DNA from 4 places in the Desulforamulus hydrothermalis Lam5 genome. Region 4 is predicted to be linked to each of the others. Evidence: riboswitches for the same ligand, from Rfam matches in the RefSeq annotation. Region 4 holds a riboswitch; each other region holds the start of a gene.

Region 1 (4,323 bases), on a different contig from region 4:
GCCGGCCATCATTATTTTTGTCAAAAAGAAAGAAGAGCCGCAAAACCTGAGCCGGGAACATCTGGTACCCTATCAGATTAACGGTTTGACCACTGATGTAATCGAGGTGGGCGAGGTACGCCTGCTGGATGAAGAAAGAACCAAACACGTCAGGCCGGCCCAGCCGGGTCTCAGCATTGGCCATTACCGCGTAACAGCGGGAACCTTTGGGGCGGTGGTGCGGGATCGCCAAACCGGTGAGCGGCTCATTTTATCCAATAATCATATCCTGGCCAACGCTACCAACGGTAAGGACGGCCGTGCCGCCATCGGCGACCCCATTCTGCAGCCGGGAGAGTATGACGGCGGTACCCGGGAAGACCGGATTGCGACCCTGTTACGCTACATTCCGCTACAAAAGGGAGAAGCCCCCGCCACCTGCCCGGTGGCCAACGGTGCAGCCCGGTTTTTAAATATTTTTGTGCATACCGTCCGGCCCAATTACGACCTGAGATTTATCAAACGGGGCGGCACGCCTAACATAGTGGATTGCGCGGTGGCGCGCCCCGTCCGGCCCGAGTTGATAACGGATGATATTTTGGGCATTGGCAAAGTGCAGGGAGTGGAGCGGGCCAAACCAGGCATGCAGGTGGTTAAAAGCGGCCGCACCACCGGGATTACCCGGGGAACCGTGACGGCGGTGGGAGCAACCATGGAAGTAAAGCTGGATGATGAGAACACCGCTTATTTTGCCGACCAGGTGGTTACAGATATGAAATCCCAGGGGGGCGACAGCGGTTCCCTGGTGCTTAATCAAGAAAACCGGGCGGTGGGGTTGCTGTTTGCCGGTTCGGATAAGGTGACGGTGTGCAACCATATTCAAAACGTGCTGGATCAATTAAATGTCGAGTTTTAAGGCAGTGCGGTTGATAATCCTGGGGTAATTGATGCACCCCCGCCAAGTGACCGGCAGGGGTGCATCAATTACCGTTGGGCAACCACAACAAATTTCTGGCAATAGCTGGTATCCATAAAAAAATGTAAGACATTAGCCGGCAAAACCATTCTTCACTTAATCAGTTATTTTATTCAATAAATGTCAGGTATTACGGCTTTTGTAATAACAGACATTTTTTTGTATATTTAGGACAGGCATAGCCGGTTATGCCAGAAAACACAAAAAATGCCGAATCCATACGGTACGGAGGAACCAATTTGGGGGTGAATCCTGCTTGCCAGGTAGGGATTTCCTTGCCCGAACCCGTCAGCTAACTCCGGAGGCAACAAGGAAAGGAGACAACCAATGCAGTACCGACTTAAAAAGATGTCCGTATTTTTAGTTTCTATGTTGTTATTGACCCTGTTGTTACCTTTTGCTGCTCCGCAGGCAGCTTTAGCAGCTGCCGGCGATGACCAGGATATGGTGGAACTGGTTAACCAGGCAAGGATTAAGGCCGGACTGGCGCCCCTTGTATATGATTACCAATTATCTGTGCAAGCTGCCAATAACCTGGATTATTACCAGCAAACAGGGAAAATTCCCGGTTCCTCTATGTTGCTGCAGCAAGCTAAAAAAGGCGGCTACACCCTGCTGGGACAGACCGTTGTACGGGGCAGCAATGTTAAAGAAATGGTTGATAAGCAGTTAAAATACTATGGCAGCCGCTCTGTTTTAAATAACAAATATAACCGCATCGGTTTGGTAATTGCCGACACCGAGGCCGGCCAGCTATGTGTGCAGCTGCTGGCCAAAGCACCGGAGGAGCAAAACCGGCAGCCGTCTATGCCTTCACCCACTCCGGCAGAAACACCGCAACAGCCTCAACAGCCGCAAGAGCAGCCCCGGCAGCAGCCTGCCGAACAGCCCCAAGCAAATGCCTCCTTTATGAATGAACTGCAGCAGCAGGTGGTGGAACTGGTAAACAGCGAACGGGCTAAGTACGGCTTGCAGCCCCTGCAGGCTAAACAGGACCTTACCGAAGTGGCTATGTTAAAGGCCCAGGATATGTATAAAAACAAATACTTCTCCCATACATCTCCCACTTACGGATCTCCCTTTGACATGATGAAGAAGTACGGCATTCATTATACCGCTGCCGGCGAAAACATTGCCATGGGCCAGAGAACGGCCGCCCAGGTGATGCAGGATTGGATGAACAGCCCCGGCCACCGGGCCAACATTCTGAACAGCAACTACAATGAGATTGGCGTAGGTGTCTACCAGAGTTATACCGGTTACGGTTATATCTGGGTGCAGGAATTTGCCCGGCGTTGATTACAGCCGGGACAAACCTGCAGCCTGTACAAACAAACAGCCATAAAAAGGAAACAGGAGGAAAAATTTCCTCCTGTTTTTTTGCTTTTTCTTAAGGATTGACCACATTTTCAGCACATTTCTCCAGACAATCCAATATATATATATAAGGAGATATCTTGAAAGGAGGCTCGATTAATGGCCACGAAGAAAGGGCCCAAGCCAAAATTCCGCCGTTCCCTTGATAACGATAACAATAATAACAACAATAACAACAACGCCGCACTGGAAACAGAAAGATTTAGTTTGGAAGAGGTAGTGGGTGAAAATACAGAGCAGACCATCGTTCGTGGCACAATTTCTGTGCCCCAGGCAAAGCCGGAAGTGGAAGAAATACTGTCCACAGACACCTCCACCAAGCTGCGCAAGGTAGAAATCATTCCCAACAAGGTCATTGTAGAAGGAACCCTGAAGCTGGAAGTTATGTATACTGCCTTTAAAGTGGATCAGGCGGTGCACACCTTCCATGCAGAGTTGGATTTTACCGACTTTATCGAAGTTGAAGGAGCCCGGCCGGGCATGAATGTGGAAGTTGACATCGTGGTAGAGGATGTGAGCCTGACCAGAGATGCAAAGTGCGCCGAAGACTGGGATGTGGCGGCAGTTTTAAAAGTAACCGCCAGGGTTACGGAAACCCGGGATGTCAATGTTCTCACCGAGTGTCCCCAGGGATATAATTGCGAAACCGAACGGATGAACCTGCAGCACACCGTTGGCACCGGTACCAAGCAAGTACTTATTGATGACGAGTTTGAGGTGCCCGACGGCAAACCGGATGTAGAAAAATTTATCAAATGCATGTGTGATGTGGAGATTACCGACACCAAAATTATTAAAAACAAGGTGCTGATCGAGGGCGAAGTTGATCTGGAATGCATTTACACAGCCATGAAGGAAGATCAATCGGTTCACACACTGCATGAAACTTTTAAGTTTAACACCTTTATTGAAGTGGTAGGCGCTGAGCAGGGAATGAATGTTCAGGTGGATGCCATGGTGGAATCCTGCGATGTGGAAGTGGCGGAAACCAATGCCTGCAAGCTGTCTCCCACCATCGTATTGCGCCTGCGGGCCAGGGTGACCGAAGACCGGGAAGTAGATGTGATTACTGATATTGAGGATGCTGATGTGGATACCGTCACCCTGGATATGAAGAGCCTGGTGGGCGAAGGCTGCAAGCAGGTGGTGGTGCGGGATGCCCAGGAGCCGCCGTCAGAAAAGCCTGCCATTGACAAAATAAAAGAAGTTACTGCCGGCGATGTAGTTATTAAAGATACCGATGTAATCCGGGATAAGGTACTGGTAAAAGGGACCGTCGAGTTTCAGGTGCTGTATACGGCCATGAAAGCTGACCAGTCAGTTCATATGATCCATCGAAAAGTGGCCTTTAAGACCTTTATCGATGTGCCCGGCGCCCGCCCGGACAACGATGTGGACATTGACGTGGAAGTGGAATGGGCCAATGCCAAGACGGATGGCTGCGACCTGGTGCTGGAAGCCGTGCTTAATGTGTGCGCCCGGGTTACCGAAACGGTGGAACGGGAAGTAGTTACCGGCTTTCGCCCCAGACCTACCCCCACACCCACACCGACACCCACTGCGGCGCCTGAAGTATGCGTACCCGGCACCACCTTCAACTATGTGGTGCAAAGGGGCGATACCTTAAGCAAACTGGCCCAGCGCTACGGCACCACTGTGCAGGCCATCCTGGCAGTGAACCCGCAGATTACCAATCCCAACTTGATTACCGTCGGCCAGACCATCAAGATTCCTTGTGTTGCCAAGGGTTAAGAATAATTAATTTTAAGGAGGTAAAACAATGCCTAACGGTAACAACCAAAACGCCATCTTGCCAACCGCCAGGTGCGTACTGGTAAAACTGCCCATTGTACTGGCGGATGTCCGGGACTCGGTAACCGTAGACAATGTCAGCTGCCCCCCGGAGCCGGCCAAAAAAATTGACCACATTGACGTGGTGGTGCGGGATCTGGAAGCCGACCCGGTATTCAGCGGCCCGGTCATGAGCGGCC
Region 2 (4,323 bases), on a different contig from region 4:
AAAAACGAAAAAATCAGTTATTCAAATTTTTTAGCCATATACCCGTTAAATTTAACTGACGCTTCGTAATAAAAAACATAACAGACAAACCCATTATTGGCCGGCGCCCCAATTAATGGTTTGTTTCTGTACATTAAAAAGAAAGGAGATCGACCATGAAAAAGCTGAACAAACTGCTGATTACTTTATTTTCCTTTGCCGTTCTTACTAATTGGTTAGCCGGCGGGGCCTGGGCCGGTCCCAAGGTTAAAGAAAACCACCTGCCGCCCGGACTGGCCAAAAAACAAACATTACAGCAGCCTATACCCCTGGCCTATGGCTTTGTCGATACGCAAAAACACTGGGCCAGGCAAGAAATTGCCAAAATACAGTCCCAGGGAATTATGAAAGGTTACGCCGATAATATGTTTAAACCGCAACAACCGGTTACTAAAAATGAAGCCCTGGCCGTGATTATGCGGGTGGTGGATCACCAGGGCACCTCTGTCGATCAGAACGGTCTCTTGCCAAAAGTTTTTCCGGATTGGATGGGCACAGCACCATTGCAGGCATATGATGCCGGCATTATCGCAGACTGGGAACTCTTAGCCTGGCATGGCAACAAGCCAGCCAGCCGGCTGGAAGTAGCCATGTGGCTATGCCGTGCTGCCGGCGAAAAAAGTGTGGCGGTGCAGGATTTGCTTGCCTTTGCCAAAGACATCAATCAGTTGAGCAAGGAGGAATTGGTTTATCTGGCAGCCATGTATAACCGGGGGATTATCAGGGGTACACCGGAAGGTTATCTTAATCCCTTAAAACCTATCTCCCGTGGCGAATTTGCCGTAATGATCTGCCGCTTTACGGACTCTGTTAACTTAACCGACAGCAACCCGGCAACCCCCCCTGCAAAAACCTGGATCGCAACCTTAAACCCTGCCCCCAACCAAAAGGTTACGGTGGATACAAACCGGTTTACCGTTAAATTCAACCAACCCATGGTCTTTGCAGAGGACCGGGATATAACGGATTTAACCGGGACCATCAAGATTTTTCAATACCTGAATAACAAATGGGTTGAGGCCGACCTATCTTATACCGTTGTCTTAAATGAGCGTGGCGATGAACTGACCGTTATACTGGATCACAACAGCGTCCTGGCTGCCCAGGCCAAATACTGCGTTACCCTGCCCGGCGGTATTCTCCAGGAGGCAAACGGCACCGCCATTTTCCCGGGCATCGGCAAAGGACAGTGGTCTTTTGTCACTGAACAAACAACTTCCGCTGACGAGGCTGCCAAAGCAACTGTTGATATTTCTCTCCGGTAAGAATTTAGGGGCTGATCCGGTAGGATCAGCCCCTCAGACTATTGCCTTATAGCCTTTTGTCTTAGAAAATTCTGCTGGCACCCCGGTACCGGGCACTCCAATAACTGTCAAGGAGAGAGTCTATTTTAATACCCCGGGAACTGGAAGCATGAATAAATTCGTTATTGCCCAGGTAAATACCCGAATGATTGATGCCCTGGCCGCCGGTATGAAAGAAAACCAAGTCGCCGGGCCGCAGTTCATCCTTTGCAATGGCTGTGCCTGCCTGATACTGCCCGGCAGCAGTATGCACCAGATCAATGCCAAAGTTTTTAAACACATACCGCACATAACCGGAGCAATCAAAACCTGCCGGGCTTTCGCCGCCGGCACGATACCTGACACCAATATACTGTTTGGCAAAATCCAGCACAGCCAGCGCCCTGTCGGCCATACCCCGGGATACGTTGGCGGCATTCGCTGTTACCGGTCTGGCAGCCTGGCCCGACGGTTGGTCAGGCAAGTTTAATACTTGACCGATTTGTAAAGCATCACCGGTTAAATTGTTTAATTTTTTAATGTTGTCCACCGTAGTGCCGTTACTCTGTGCAATGGCCCACAGGGTATCGCCCTGCTTCACCGTCACCTGAGCGCCCTCGGCAGTTCCGCTCCAAACAGCGGCGGTCAGACCAACCGCTGCCGCCAGGACTGCCAGTCTTTTGCTAAAAGACAACTTCACCTTCCCCACTTTCTACGCCTACGGAGTTAGCTGACGGGTTCGGACTGAAAGTTAGCCCGCTGCCTGACGGTAGTTCACCCCAAAAGATCGGTTCCCCCGTTTTCACAAGAAATTAGGCGTTTTTATTTAACTGGTAATTTAGTCTATTACCAATTTCGCCGAAAGTTTCCATTTTCCTGCTTTTTAAATCTTTTAATGCTAAAGCTGCGGATAATTTTCATAATTCACCTTAATTTTGGCAATAATTTTGGTGTTATTGCTTTAATTAAGTTATGTTAGAAGGAGAAGCCTCATGACCCTACCCCAGGTCACCTGGCATTGTGCCAAGGCAGTTTTGGCCCTGACCTCACCTTTGCATGTAATTGTGCAAAGGCGCCGCTTGAAAAATACCCATCATTTTTGCAACCGGCAGGCCGGTCAAATTCTAAGGCAAGATGGGCTGCGCAGCGAAGCCTTGTTATTCGCTTCTTATTTAGACATCTTAAACCATGGTTCTTCCTGGAGTGACATGGGTTTTAGAAATATCAGCCACTATTACAATTGTCGAGAGGACAGCGGTTTGTGGCATGGGCCGGCTGCCCCTGCCGAATGTCACTATTATTTTAACCTGGCACTTAAACATTGGCGCCGGGGCAGCCGGGAAAAAGCTTTCTTTTACCTGGGTGCTGCCACTCACATCCTGCAAGACCTGTGTGTACCCCACCATGCCGGCGGTTTGGTCTTCAGCGGTCACAAGTATTTTGAAGATTGGGCCAGGAATCATTATGAGGATTTTGCCGTTAATCAGGGGGGTCTTTACAACCTGGGGGATTGTGCCAGCCGGTGGGTGAAACAAAACGCCCTGGTGGCGGCATCTTACCTGCCGGAAGTAGGGCAGGACCACAGCCCGGCCGTGGCTCAAGTATGCGGCATTATGTTAACAAGAGCCCAGCAAACCACAGCCGGTTTCTGGCACTTTTTTCTGCAAAAAATAAAGGAGTCATCTCCCCGGTAACAGCCGGCGAGACGGCTCCTTTAATAAACTAAATTAATCCCAAACCGTTTAATAATACAATAATTATGGCAACAGGTGCCACGTACTTGACAGCCAGCAAATAACAGCGGGCTGCCCCTTTATTGTTTAAACTGCCGCCGTTGGAAAGTTCATCCGTTACTTCCCAGCGGCCCAGCCACCAGCCGGCAAAGACAGCCAGGGCTACACCGGTTAAAGGCATTAAAAGATTATCTGTGGCAAAAGCAAACAAGTCAAACATGGTCAGCCCAAAGAGTTTAAAGTCAGCCAGCAAGCTGTTTGAAAGAGTGGCAGTACTGCCTGCCAACGCCATGGCCAGGGCGGTGGCCAGGGTGGCTGCCGCTCTGGACCAGCCCCTTTCTTCGGTCAGGTAGGCCACCGGTACATTAAACAAGGAAATCATTGCGCCGGTAGCGGCAATGGAAGCCAGCACAAAGAAAACAGCAAGAAAAATATTTCCCCAGGGCATGGCATTAAACACCATCGGGATGGTGATAAACAGCAGGGAAGGCCCTTTATCGGGGCTGAAGCCAAAAGCAAACACCGCCGGAAAAACAGCCATGCCTGCCAGCAGGGAAACCAGGGTGTCTGCCAGCACCACCTTAACGCCGGTACCCAGAAGGCTTTCCTCACGCCCGATATAACTGCCGTAGGTGGTCATGGCGCCCATGCCGACGGACAGTTTAAAAAAGGCCAGGCCCATGGCTGTTAATACTGTGGCGCCGGTTATTTTAGAAAAATCAGGCCGGAACAAAAAGGCCAAACCTGCCTCGGCGCCGGGCAATGTAAGGGCCCTGACAACGCATACGATTAATAGGCCGAAAAGAATCGGCAGCAGGGTTTTGGTCATGCGTTCAATGCCGTTCTGTACACCGGCCAGGATAACGGTGCCGGTAACCAGCAGCACAATCCACTGCCAGATGAGGGGTGCCCAAAGACCGCTGATAAAATCGCTGAAAATTTGCTCCGATACTTTGGCATCGCCGGTTAATAAACTGCCGCTTAATGCCTTAAAAATATAGGCGTATACCCAGCCGGCCACCGAGGTGTAGTAGCACTAAGAAAGGCCACCAGCACGCCGGATATGCCGGTAAGAAACCAGGGAGTAGCGGGCGCCAGCTTTTTAAAAGCCCCTACCGCAGCCGCATTGGAGCGACGTCCGATAATAAATTCAGAAATCATTACCGGCAAACCAATCAAGCCAACACATAAAAGATAAATAAGAATAAAGGCCGCACCGCCGTTTTCACCGGTAATATAAGGAAATTTCCAAATGTTGCCCAGTCCTA
Region 3 (4,323 bases), on a different contig from region 4:
CGGCAAAGCTCAGCTAATAGGGCTGCAGGAAGTTGATAAGCACATGCCGCGCAGTTTTTTTCAGCACCAGGCTAAAATTTTAGGGCGTTGGCTAAGAAAAAGCTGGGTCTTTGCCCCCAATTTGACCTGGGGGGCAGCCCAGTATGGCAATGCCGTGTTATGCGGCTGGCCAATTGTCAGCTACCGACAATATTTGCTGCCCAGCCAGGGGGAACAAAGGGGCTTGTTAGAAACGGAAATTGCCCTGCCCGCCGGTACGGTAAGTTTTTTTTGCACCCATTTGGGGCTTAACCAGCAAGAAAGATTACAGCAGGCCGAGGAAATACTGCGTATTGTCACACGCACAAACCGGCCGGTAATTTTGGTGGGAGATTTTAACGACCGGCCGGACTCGCCGGTGTACCGCCTGATAACTTCTGTGCTGCGGGATGCAGCTGCGGACAGCGGGGAAGATGCGGCTACCTACCCGGCCGGCCAACCCACTGAAAGAATAGATTATGTGTTTATATCGCCGGCGTGGCAGGTGTTGGCAAGTTTCCCTATGCAGGCCAACGCTTCCGACCACCTGCCCCTGGCGGTGGATTTGCAGTTAGGCCCGGAAAGTGTGCAGCCGACACCGGTTAAGTTTTTATAACCCCTTACTGTCATCCGGCCTTAGCCGGTAGATTAAATTGCCAAAACAGCAACCCCGTACCACCCATAAAGTGGTACGGGGTTGCTGTTAGTTGGCTGTCATCCCCTGTTAACGCTTGGCATAAATCATTTGGCCGTAGGTGGCGGAAACCGGCAGGGAACGCAGGAATGAGTTGCGTGTAGAGTGATCAAAGAAGTATAAAGCTCCGCCGGTGGGGTCGTTGCCATACAAAGCGGCTGTGGCTGCCTGAATGGCTGATTGGCCGGCCGGGCGGTTAATCCAACCGTTGCGGACAGGTGCAAACTGGTTGGGGGCGTAAATAACTTCCTGAATGGTATCCGGAAAAAGATCACTTTGCACCCGGTTAATTACCACCGCAGCTACCCCGATTTGGGCTTCCAGGGGTTCGCCGCCTGCCTCCGCTTGCACCAAACGTGCCAGCAAATCCAAATCTTCATCGGTGTAAGGAATAACCGGCCGCTTGGCACTGCGGCTCACTTCAACAGCCATGGTGGCAGCGCTGCGGGAAGCCGTAACGGGCAGAATCAGCTGCTGGCCGGGGTAAATTAAGGTGCCGCTGAGACTGTTGGCAAGCATTAATGCTTCGACCCGGGTATTATATTTTTGGGCAATCAAATACAGGCTGTCGCCAGGTTTTACGGTATAGGCAGTTGACGGCGACTTGGCCGGCGGCAAAGCTGCCACAGCAGGTTTAACTTCCGGCAGGCTTAATACCTGCCCCGGGAAAATCAGATCGCCGGTAAGATTATTGGCTGCTCTAATCTTACTGACAGGAATACCGGTTTTTTGACTGATTAAATAAAGTGAATCGCCCGCTGCCACTGTGTAATTGTACGCCCAAGAAGCTGTGGCCCACAGCAGCACCCCTAGAAAACACAACAAGACAACGGTCTGCCGCAACCTGACAGACATATTCATATAGTATTACCCTCCTTTTGGCCTTCGAGGTTAGTTGACGGGTTCGGGTTGAAGGGTACCCTACCGCTCTCTGTCCGCTTGCCTTGCTTTAAGAGAGCTGATTCACCCCGGGAAGGATAGTCCCCCGTACTCCGGTTCTGCCGGAGATTCGGCCTTTTTTAAACTTATGCAATATTGTACAGGGTTTCCAATAATTCGTCCACCTATAAAAATTGGAAAAATGTTAGTTATAGTATCGAACACGACGGAAATACTAAGCTTGATTTATAAAATGAAGGGGGATAAATTTTAGTGCAGAGGTCAGGGGTAAAAATCACAATTGTCGGTACAGGCATGGTAGGTGCTTCTACCGCCTTTGCCATTATGGCCGGCGGCTTGGCCAGTGACCTGGTGCTGGTAGATATTGACCACAAGAAGGCAGAAGGCGAAGCCATGGATTTGGGAGATGCGGCCGCCTTTATCAAGCCGCTTAACATCTATGCCGGTACATACGAAGATGTCAAAGATTCCCAAATCGTTATATTTACCGCCGGGGCTAACCAAAAGCCCGGCGAAACCAGGCTGGATTTATTGCACAAGAATGTGGCTATTTTAAAAGACAGTATGCCCAGGCTGGTAAAGCATTGCCCGGATGCCGTTTATTTAATGGTATCCAACCCGGTGGACGTTTTAACATATGTGGCCTTGAAAATTACCGGGCTGCCTGCCAACCGGGTGTTTGGTTCGGGTACGGTGTTGGATACCTCTCGCTTTAAGGACGAATTATCATCCTATTGCGGGGTGGACCCGCGCAATATTCATGCTTATATTATCGGGGAACACGGTGATTCAGAGGTAGCATTGTGGAGTACGGCCAGCATTGCCGGGATGGGTTTGTCACAGTTTACCCCGTTATTGGGTCTGGCACCGGTAGACAGGCAGGAAATTGCCCGACGGGTAAGGACGGCGGCTTATGAAATTATTCAGCGCAAGGGTGCCACCTACTATGCCATTGCCCTGTCAATTAAGAGAATTTGTGAGGCAATTTTGCGGGATGAAAATTCTATCCTGACTGTATCTGGGTTGATCAACGGCCTTTATGGGATCAATGATGTGTGCCTGAGTCTTCCCTGCATAGTTAACGGCAATGGCCGGGATAAAGTATTGACTGTTCCTTTATCGGTGGAAGAAGAAGAAGGCTTGCGCAATTCGGCCCAGGTGCTAAAGCAGGCTGTCCGGCAAGCAGGATTTCAGTAAAAAAAATACACCGGTGCTTTTTCAGCGGGCCGGTGTACCGGCCATACTTATTTCAGTTAATTAATGCAGCCGGGCAGCAATTGGCAGAGAAATTTGCGACGGTCGCCTTGATTTTTTGGCTGATCAGTGCTATTATATAAAAGTTCGCTCAAGGAACCTGCTCAGATAACCCTTGCAAAAATCTAAAATACTGCTATAATATAATAGCGTAAAGCAACAAGCGCCCGTAGCTCAGGGGATAGAGCGCCGGCCTCCGGAGCCGGGTGCACAGGTTCGATTCCTGTCGGGCGCACCAGTTAAACCCTTTGCCACAACCCTGCACCCTGAAATATTCAGGTGGGCAGGGTTTTGTATGTTTCCGGCGGCATAAACATGAGGCCATGTAAATATGGCTGAAAATTTAACATTACACAAGTTGGGCAGGCCGTTTAGACAAAAAAGACCGCCGCCAAATGTTTATTTTCGACAATCAAATGTCCACTGTTTGACACTAAATAACTAATGAATTACAATACAAGTATTAAGTTTATGTTAAGAAAGCAGAAAAAATACCGGTAGCGCAAAGCTATAATTTTTTTCTAATGCTTTGTGAAAATTTTATTAAGTTTCTGAGTTTCTGCAGAAAGGCGGCGAGGCAAATGCACTGGCAAGCAGTTGTATTGAGTATGATTGGCGGCATGGGCCTGTTGTTATATGGTATGTATGTACTGAGCGACGGACTGCAAAAAATTGCCGGAAAAAGGTTGCGGGAAGCCCTCACCCAGCTGACCAAAAACCGCCTGGTTGCTATGGGCCTGGGCACCCTGGTAACCGTCATGTTTCAAAGCAGTACCGCTACCACGGTGATATTGGTAAGTCTGACCAGTGCTTCCATTATCAGCTTAAGACAAACGTTAGCGGTAATTTTAGGAGCGGATATCGGCACCACCATAACCGCCCAGTTAATTGCTTTAAAGGTGACAGAAATTTCTTTACCTATCGTTGGGGTTGGGGCTACCATCATATTTTTTGCCAAAAGACATAAATATAAGCGCATTGGCCAGGTATTAATAGGCTTTGGTTTATTGTTCCTGGGTCTTAAAATAATGTCAGATACCATGCACCCCCTGCGGGATGACCCGATGTTTGGCAAATTGCTGCTGCAGATGAGCGACAGCCCTCTGCTGGCCATGGTGGTTGCGGCCGTTTTTACCTTTTTGGTGCACAGCAGCGCTGCCACCATCGGTATCATCATGCTGTTGGCCATGCAGCACATGATTACGCTGGAATCCGCTGTTTACCTGTTGTTTGGTGCCAATGTCGGCACCGCCTTCACAGCCGTGTTATCCAGCCTGGGATCCTCGCGGGAATCCCAACGGGTGGCCACAGCCCATTTGCTCTTTAAAGTGGCCGGGGTGTTATTATTCCTGCCCTTTGTGAGCGTGCTGGCCAAGGTAATGAGCAGCTTAACATCTAATGCCGGTTTTCAGGTGGCCAACGTGCATACCTTCTTTAACATTGCCCTTGCAGTGCTG
Region 4 (4,323 bases):
GAGAAAGGTAAGGTGAGCCTGATGGCAATTAACAAGGCGGAGATTTATCATAACCAGTGGGAACCGGCAGATTTTATTAAGGAAGAAGAAATCAACCGTATGCTGGAGGAAGCTAAACAAGCTCCGGCGGCCTGCGTCAGAGAGATAATTGAAAAGGCACGGCAGGCCCGGGGGCTGACGCCGGAAGAAGTAGCCGTTTTGCTGCAAAATGAAGATGAAGAACTGCTGTCTTTAATGTATGAAGTGGCTAGGGAAATAAAGCTGAAGATTTACGGCAAACGTCTGGTCTTGTTTGCCCCGCTGTATATCAGTGATCACTGTGTCAATAACTGTGTTTATTGCGGCTACCGCCGGGATAACAAGTTTAAACGCCGCAAATTAACCCAGGAGGAAGTGGCAGAAGAAGTAAAAATTTTGGAATCAATGGGACACAAGAGGTTGGCCTTGGAAGCCGGCGAACACCCGGGAGAATGTCCGATTGAGTATGTGCTGGAATGCTTAAACACAATTTACAGTATTAAATTTGACAATGGCAGCATCCGCCGCTGCAACGTCAATATTGCCGCCACCACTATTGAAGATTATAAGAAACTGAAAGATGCCGGCATTGGTACTTATATCTTATTCCAGGAAACCTATCACCGGGCCACTTATCAAAAGATGCACCCCAGCGGCCCCAAGGCTGATTATGATTGGCATACCACCGCCCACGACCGGGCTATGATGGCCGGTATTGATGATGTTGGCTTTGGTGTACTGTTTGGCCTGTACGATTACAAATTTGAAGTTTTGGGTCTGTTGATGCATGCTTTGCATTTGGAAGAACGTTTCGGTGTAGGTCCGCATACCATTTCGGTGCCGCGCTTACGGCCGGCCCTGGGAGTGGATTACAACAGCTTCCCCTATTTAGTAAATGACGACCAGTTTATGAAACTGGTAGCTATTATTCGCCTGGCAGTTCCCTATACCGGCATGATTATTTCCACCCGGGAACGGCCCGCTTATCGTGATATGTTGTTGAACTACGGCATATCACAAATTTCTGCCGGCTCCTGTACCGGCGTAGGCGGCTACAAACGGGAACTGCAGCGTCAGCAATGCCTGGCTGAGGGTGGCAGCCGGTGCGGCGGCGAACAAGATGCCCCGCAGTTCAGCGTGGATGACCACCGTACACCGGATGAGGTATTGCGCAGCGTCTGCCAATCCGGTTGGCTGCCCAGCTACTGCACAGCCTGCTACCGTAAAGGGCGCACCGGCGACAGGTTCATGGCCCTGGCCAAAAGCGGTGAAATTCAAAACGTTTGCCAGCCCAATGCTATCCTTACCTTTAAAGAATACCTGCTTGACTATGCTTCGCCTGAGACCAGGGCAGTGGGAGAAGAAACCATTCGCCGGCACCTGGCCGAAATCAGCAACCCGCAAATCAGAAAAATTACAGAAGAACGTCTTAAACAAATTGAAGCCGGGGAAAGAGACCTGTATTTCTAGGCAATTTCTAAGTGCGTACAAAAGTGGGTGATTTACCCACTTTTCAGCGTGTCAACAAATATTAGCGGTGGTTTATGATCCCCTTTGGCTCCGGTCTACGCACCGACAGCACTATGATTCGCTACGGTGGCCATTGGGGTCGCCTCAAACGGGCCCTCCTGGCCCGGTTCGGCTGGCGCCCACGTCCTGTGGGCGCCACCCCAATGGCTCCTTTCGCTCATCAAGTGCTGTAACCGGTGCTTCGACAAGTCGCCGACAGGGGATCATAAATCACCTTACTTTGTTTTACAACCTTTGTCTACAGTCTGAAAAGTGGGTGATTTACCCACTTTTGTATTTTTTGCGGGCAAGTTATAATATTAACTTAGCATAATACTTCAGGGGGTTTTTCTCTTGTCAAACAACGAGGTGCATGTGGCGCGGTATTTGACCATTGCAGCAGACTTGGCAGACCGCATTGTACGGGGCGAATATCCGGAAGGACATAAAATTTTTGGTCGGTCTACCCTGGCAGGCAAATATAACGTATCGCCGGAAACCATTCGGCGGGCTTTAACTCTCTTGCAGGAAGCGGGAATTGTTGAAGTGGCTGCCGGCGTAGGGGTGGTGGTAAAGTCAGTGGCGGCGGCCGGAAAATATTTGGATGATTTTGATCAACGGCAGGCATTGGTTAGTATTCACGAGAGATTGCACCAACTGGTCAAGGAAAGAGATCGACTGAATCATGAAATCTCACGGTTGACAGAAGAATTAATGGAACACACACTTCTTTTGGAAACCAAGTTGTATAAAATAGAAGATTGGAAAGTGGTGCCGGATTCGCCTTTAGTTGGACAAACTTTGTCCCAAAGCAAATTATGCAACCAAAAAGTGCTGGCGATCCAGCGTGTGGGCCAGGAAGATATTTTGGACCCCAAGCCAGACAGCGTCATTCAAGCGGGTGATATTTTAACCATTTATGGCCGCCTGGATCCTGCTCTCCGGCAGGGATTAATCCGGGTTTAGCCAGGACCACCGCACCGGATGAAAAACATAAAGAATTTTTGTGCCGGCAGGGCAGACATGGTTTGCCGTATTCTGAAACGGGGGATGATTAGCCCTCGTTTTTATTGTTGTAACAGTCATTTTATGATATAATGGAACAGGCAACTTGTTTTTTTAATGGCGTTGCCTGGAAAAAAATAGCTTAATCCCGGGATGGGAGCGGAGGAACCATTTATGGGGTGAATCCTGTGCTTGTGTGCAGGTAGGGTTTTAACCTTTCGACCCGAACCCGTCAGCTAACTTCGTAAGCTATAAAGAAAGGGAGGATGCAAGTGTCTGTTAATTTACGGCAGGAAGAAGTGCAACTGGAGAGCAAGAAAAGGCTTATTGCATTGCAAAGGGCAAAAGAACTGAGATCTCGTATTGACGGTTATTTAAAAAACAAAGCTAACATCCCCAGTGGCTTTGAGGTGCAGGAAGCATATCAACAGGCAAAACACAAGCTGCTGCAGGTTTTGCAGGCCACTGAAGACCAATGGCATGACTGGCACTGGCAAATGGCTAATCGCATCAGCGACGTCACCGTAATAAGTCAACTGCTTAATTTAGATGCTGCAGAACTGCAAGCTGTTCAACGGGTAGGGCGTCAGTACAGGTGGGCGGTTTCACCCTACTATATGGCTTTGGCCATGGCCGGTGGTATAAACGGACCGGTGTGGCGGCAGGCTGTACCCAGTATTGAGGAAGTGCAAGATCGTTCGGGTCTGGAAGATCCTATGGGGGAAGAATTTACCTCGCCTGCCCCGGCAGTCACCAGGCGTTATCCAGACCGTTTAATTATTAATGTTACCAACCAGTGTGCCATGTACTGTCGGCACTGCCAGCGCCGCCGCAATATCGGTGAGCTTGATTTACACAAACCACGTAAAATATTAGAAGCCGCCCTGCAATATGTGCGGGAGAATAAAGAAATCAGAGATGTATTAATTACCGGCGGCGATGCTTTGCTGTTATCAGATAAACAACTGGATTGGTTGTTAAGCCAATTAGATCAAATTCCCCATGTTGAAATCAAGCGGATCGGTACCCGTACACCGGTTACTCTGCCCCAAAGAATTACCCCGGAACTATGCGCCGTCTTAGAAAAATACCCGCCCATTTATATTAACACACAGTTTAATCACCCCCTGGAAGTTACTCCTGAAGCCAAAAAAGCCTGTGATATGTTGATTAAAGCAGGGGTAGTATTAGGCAACCAGGCCGTCCTGTTAAAAGACATTAACAATGACCCGGATGTAATGAAACGGCTAAACCATAAACTGTTGCAAATCAGGGTGCGCCCCTATTATATTTTTCACGCCAAGGCTGTCAAGGGAACCAGGCATTTTATCACCGGTGTTAATGACGGCATAAATATTATGGAGCAGTTACGGGGTTATACTTCCGGTTTGGCGGTTCCCACTTATATTATCAACGCTCCCAACGGTTACGGTAAGACGCCGGTATTACCGCAGTATATTGTAGAAAACCATAATACGCACGTAACCCTGCGCACATGGGAAAAACGAATTATCCCTTACAACGTTAAGTGTAAACAGTAATCCATCTAAAAAATCCTGTCACTAAATTATGACAGGATTTTTTAGATGTAATTGACAAGAACATTTGTTTGGTATTAAAATCATATTAATAAAACAAATGTTCGGGAGTGATTAGAATATGATAAAAGGAGCTCAATTGCCCGTGGCTTATCAGCCTGCAGCCGCTGATTCAAAGGTCACTCAGCCGGAAGTGTCCTTAACCGAAGAAGTGTTGGCGTGGCTGGAGCATGAAGATACGCCGGCTGCCAGG

Evidence for each region. A riboswitch is a leader RNA that binds a small molecule or an ion and turns the genes downstream of it on or off. The one in region 4 is predicted to bind cyclic di-AMP.
Region 1: linked by a shared signal. The riboswitch ahead of DESHY_RS08840 (CAP domain-containing protein) and the one ahead of eam (glutamate 2,3-aminomutase) in region 4 are both predicted to bind cyclic di-AMP.
Region 2: linked by a shared signal. The riboswitch ahead of DESHY_RS05845 (C40 family peptidase) and the one ahead of eam (glutamate 2,3-aminomutase) in region 4 are both predicted to bind cyclic di-AMP.
Region 3: linked by a shared signal. The riboswitch ahead of DESHY_RS05885 (cell wall hydrolase) and the one ahead of eam (glutamate 2,3-aminomutase) in region 4 are both predicted to bind cyclic di-AMP.

What each region holds. Positions count from the first base shown of each region.
Region 1 is NZ_CAOS01000011.1:132,081-136,403, forward strand. It holds gene DESHY_RS08835 (Nal1-like putative serine protease) at 1-895, shown strand, start outside; cyclic di-AMP (ydaO/yuaA leader) riboswitch at 1,154-1,277, shown strand; gene DESHY_RS08840 (CAP domain-containing protein) at 1,283-2,254, shown strand; gene DESHY_RS08845 (DUF3794 and LysM peptidoglycan-binding domain-containing protein) at 2,432-4,084, shown strand; gene DESHY_RS08850 (DUF3794 domain-containing protein) at 4,113-4,323, shown strand, end outside.
Region 2 is NZ_CAOS01000008.1:124,390-128,712, forward strand. It holds gene DESHY_RS05840 (S-layer homology domain-containing protein) at 156-1,304, shown strand; gene DESHY_RS05845 (C40 family peptidase) at 1,366-2,022, opposite strand; cyclic di-AMP (ydaO/yuaA leader) riboswitch at 2,022-2,151, opposite strand; gene DESHY_RS05850 (zinc dependent phospholipase C family protein) at 2,315-3,016, shown strand; gene DESHY_RS05855 (sodium-dependent transporter) at 3,045-4,076, opposite strand; gene DESHY_RS14815 (SLC5/6 family protein) at 4,037-4,323, opposite strand, start outside.
Region 3 is NZ_CAOS01000008.1:131,631-135,953, reverse strand. It holds gene DESHY_RS05890 (endonuclease/exonuclease/phosphatase family protein) at 1-634, shown strand, start outside; gene DESHY_RS05885 (cell wall hydrolase) at 743-1,573, opposite strand; cyclic di-AMP (ydaO/yuaA leader) riboswitch at 1,578-1,737, opposite strand; gene DESHY_RS05880 (L-lactate dehydrogenase) at 1,859-2,809, shown strand; tRNA gene DESHY_RS05875 (tRNA-Arg) at 3,030-3,104, shown strand; gene DESHY_RS05870 (Na/Pi cotransporter family protein) at 3,448-4,323, shown strand, end outside.
Region 4 is NZ_CAOS01000001.1:153,165-157,487, forward strand. It holds gene hydE ([FeFe] hydrogenase H-cluster radical SAM maturase HydE) at 1-11, shown strand, start outside; gene hydG ([FeFe] hydrogenase H-cluster radical SAM maturase HydG) at 22-1,488, shown strand; gene DESHY_RS14170 (hypothetical protein) at 1,563-1,721, shown strand; gene DESHY_RS00835 (GntR family transcriptional regulator) at 1,882-2,493, shown strand; cyclic di-AMP (ydaO/yuaA leader) riboswitch at 2,662-2,798, shown strand; gene eam (glutamate 2,3-aminomutase) at 2,805-4,073, shown strand; gene DESHY_RS00845 (hypothetical protein) at 4,192-4,323, shown strand, end outside.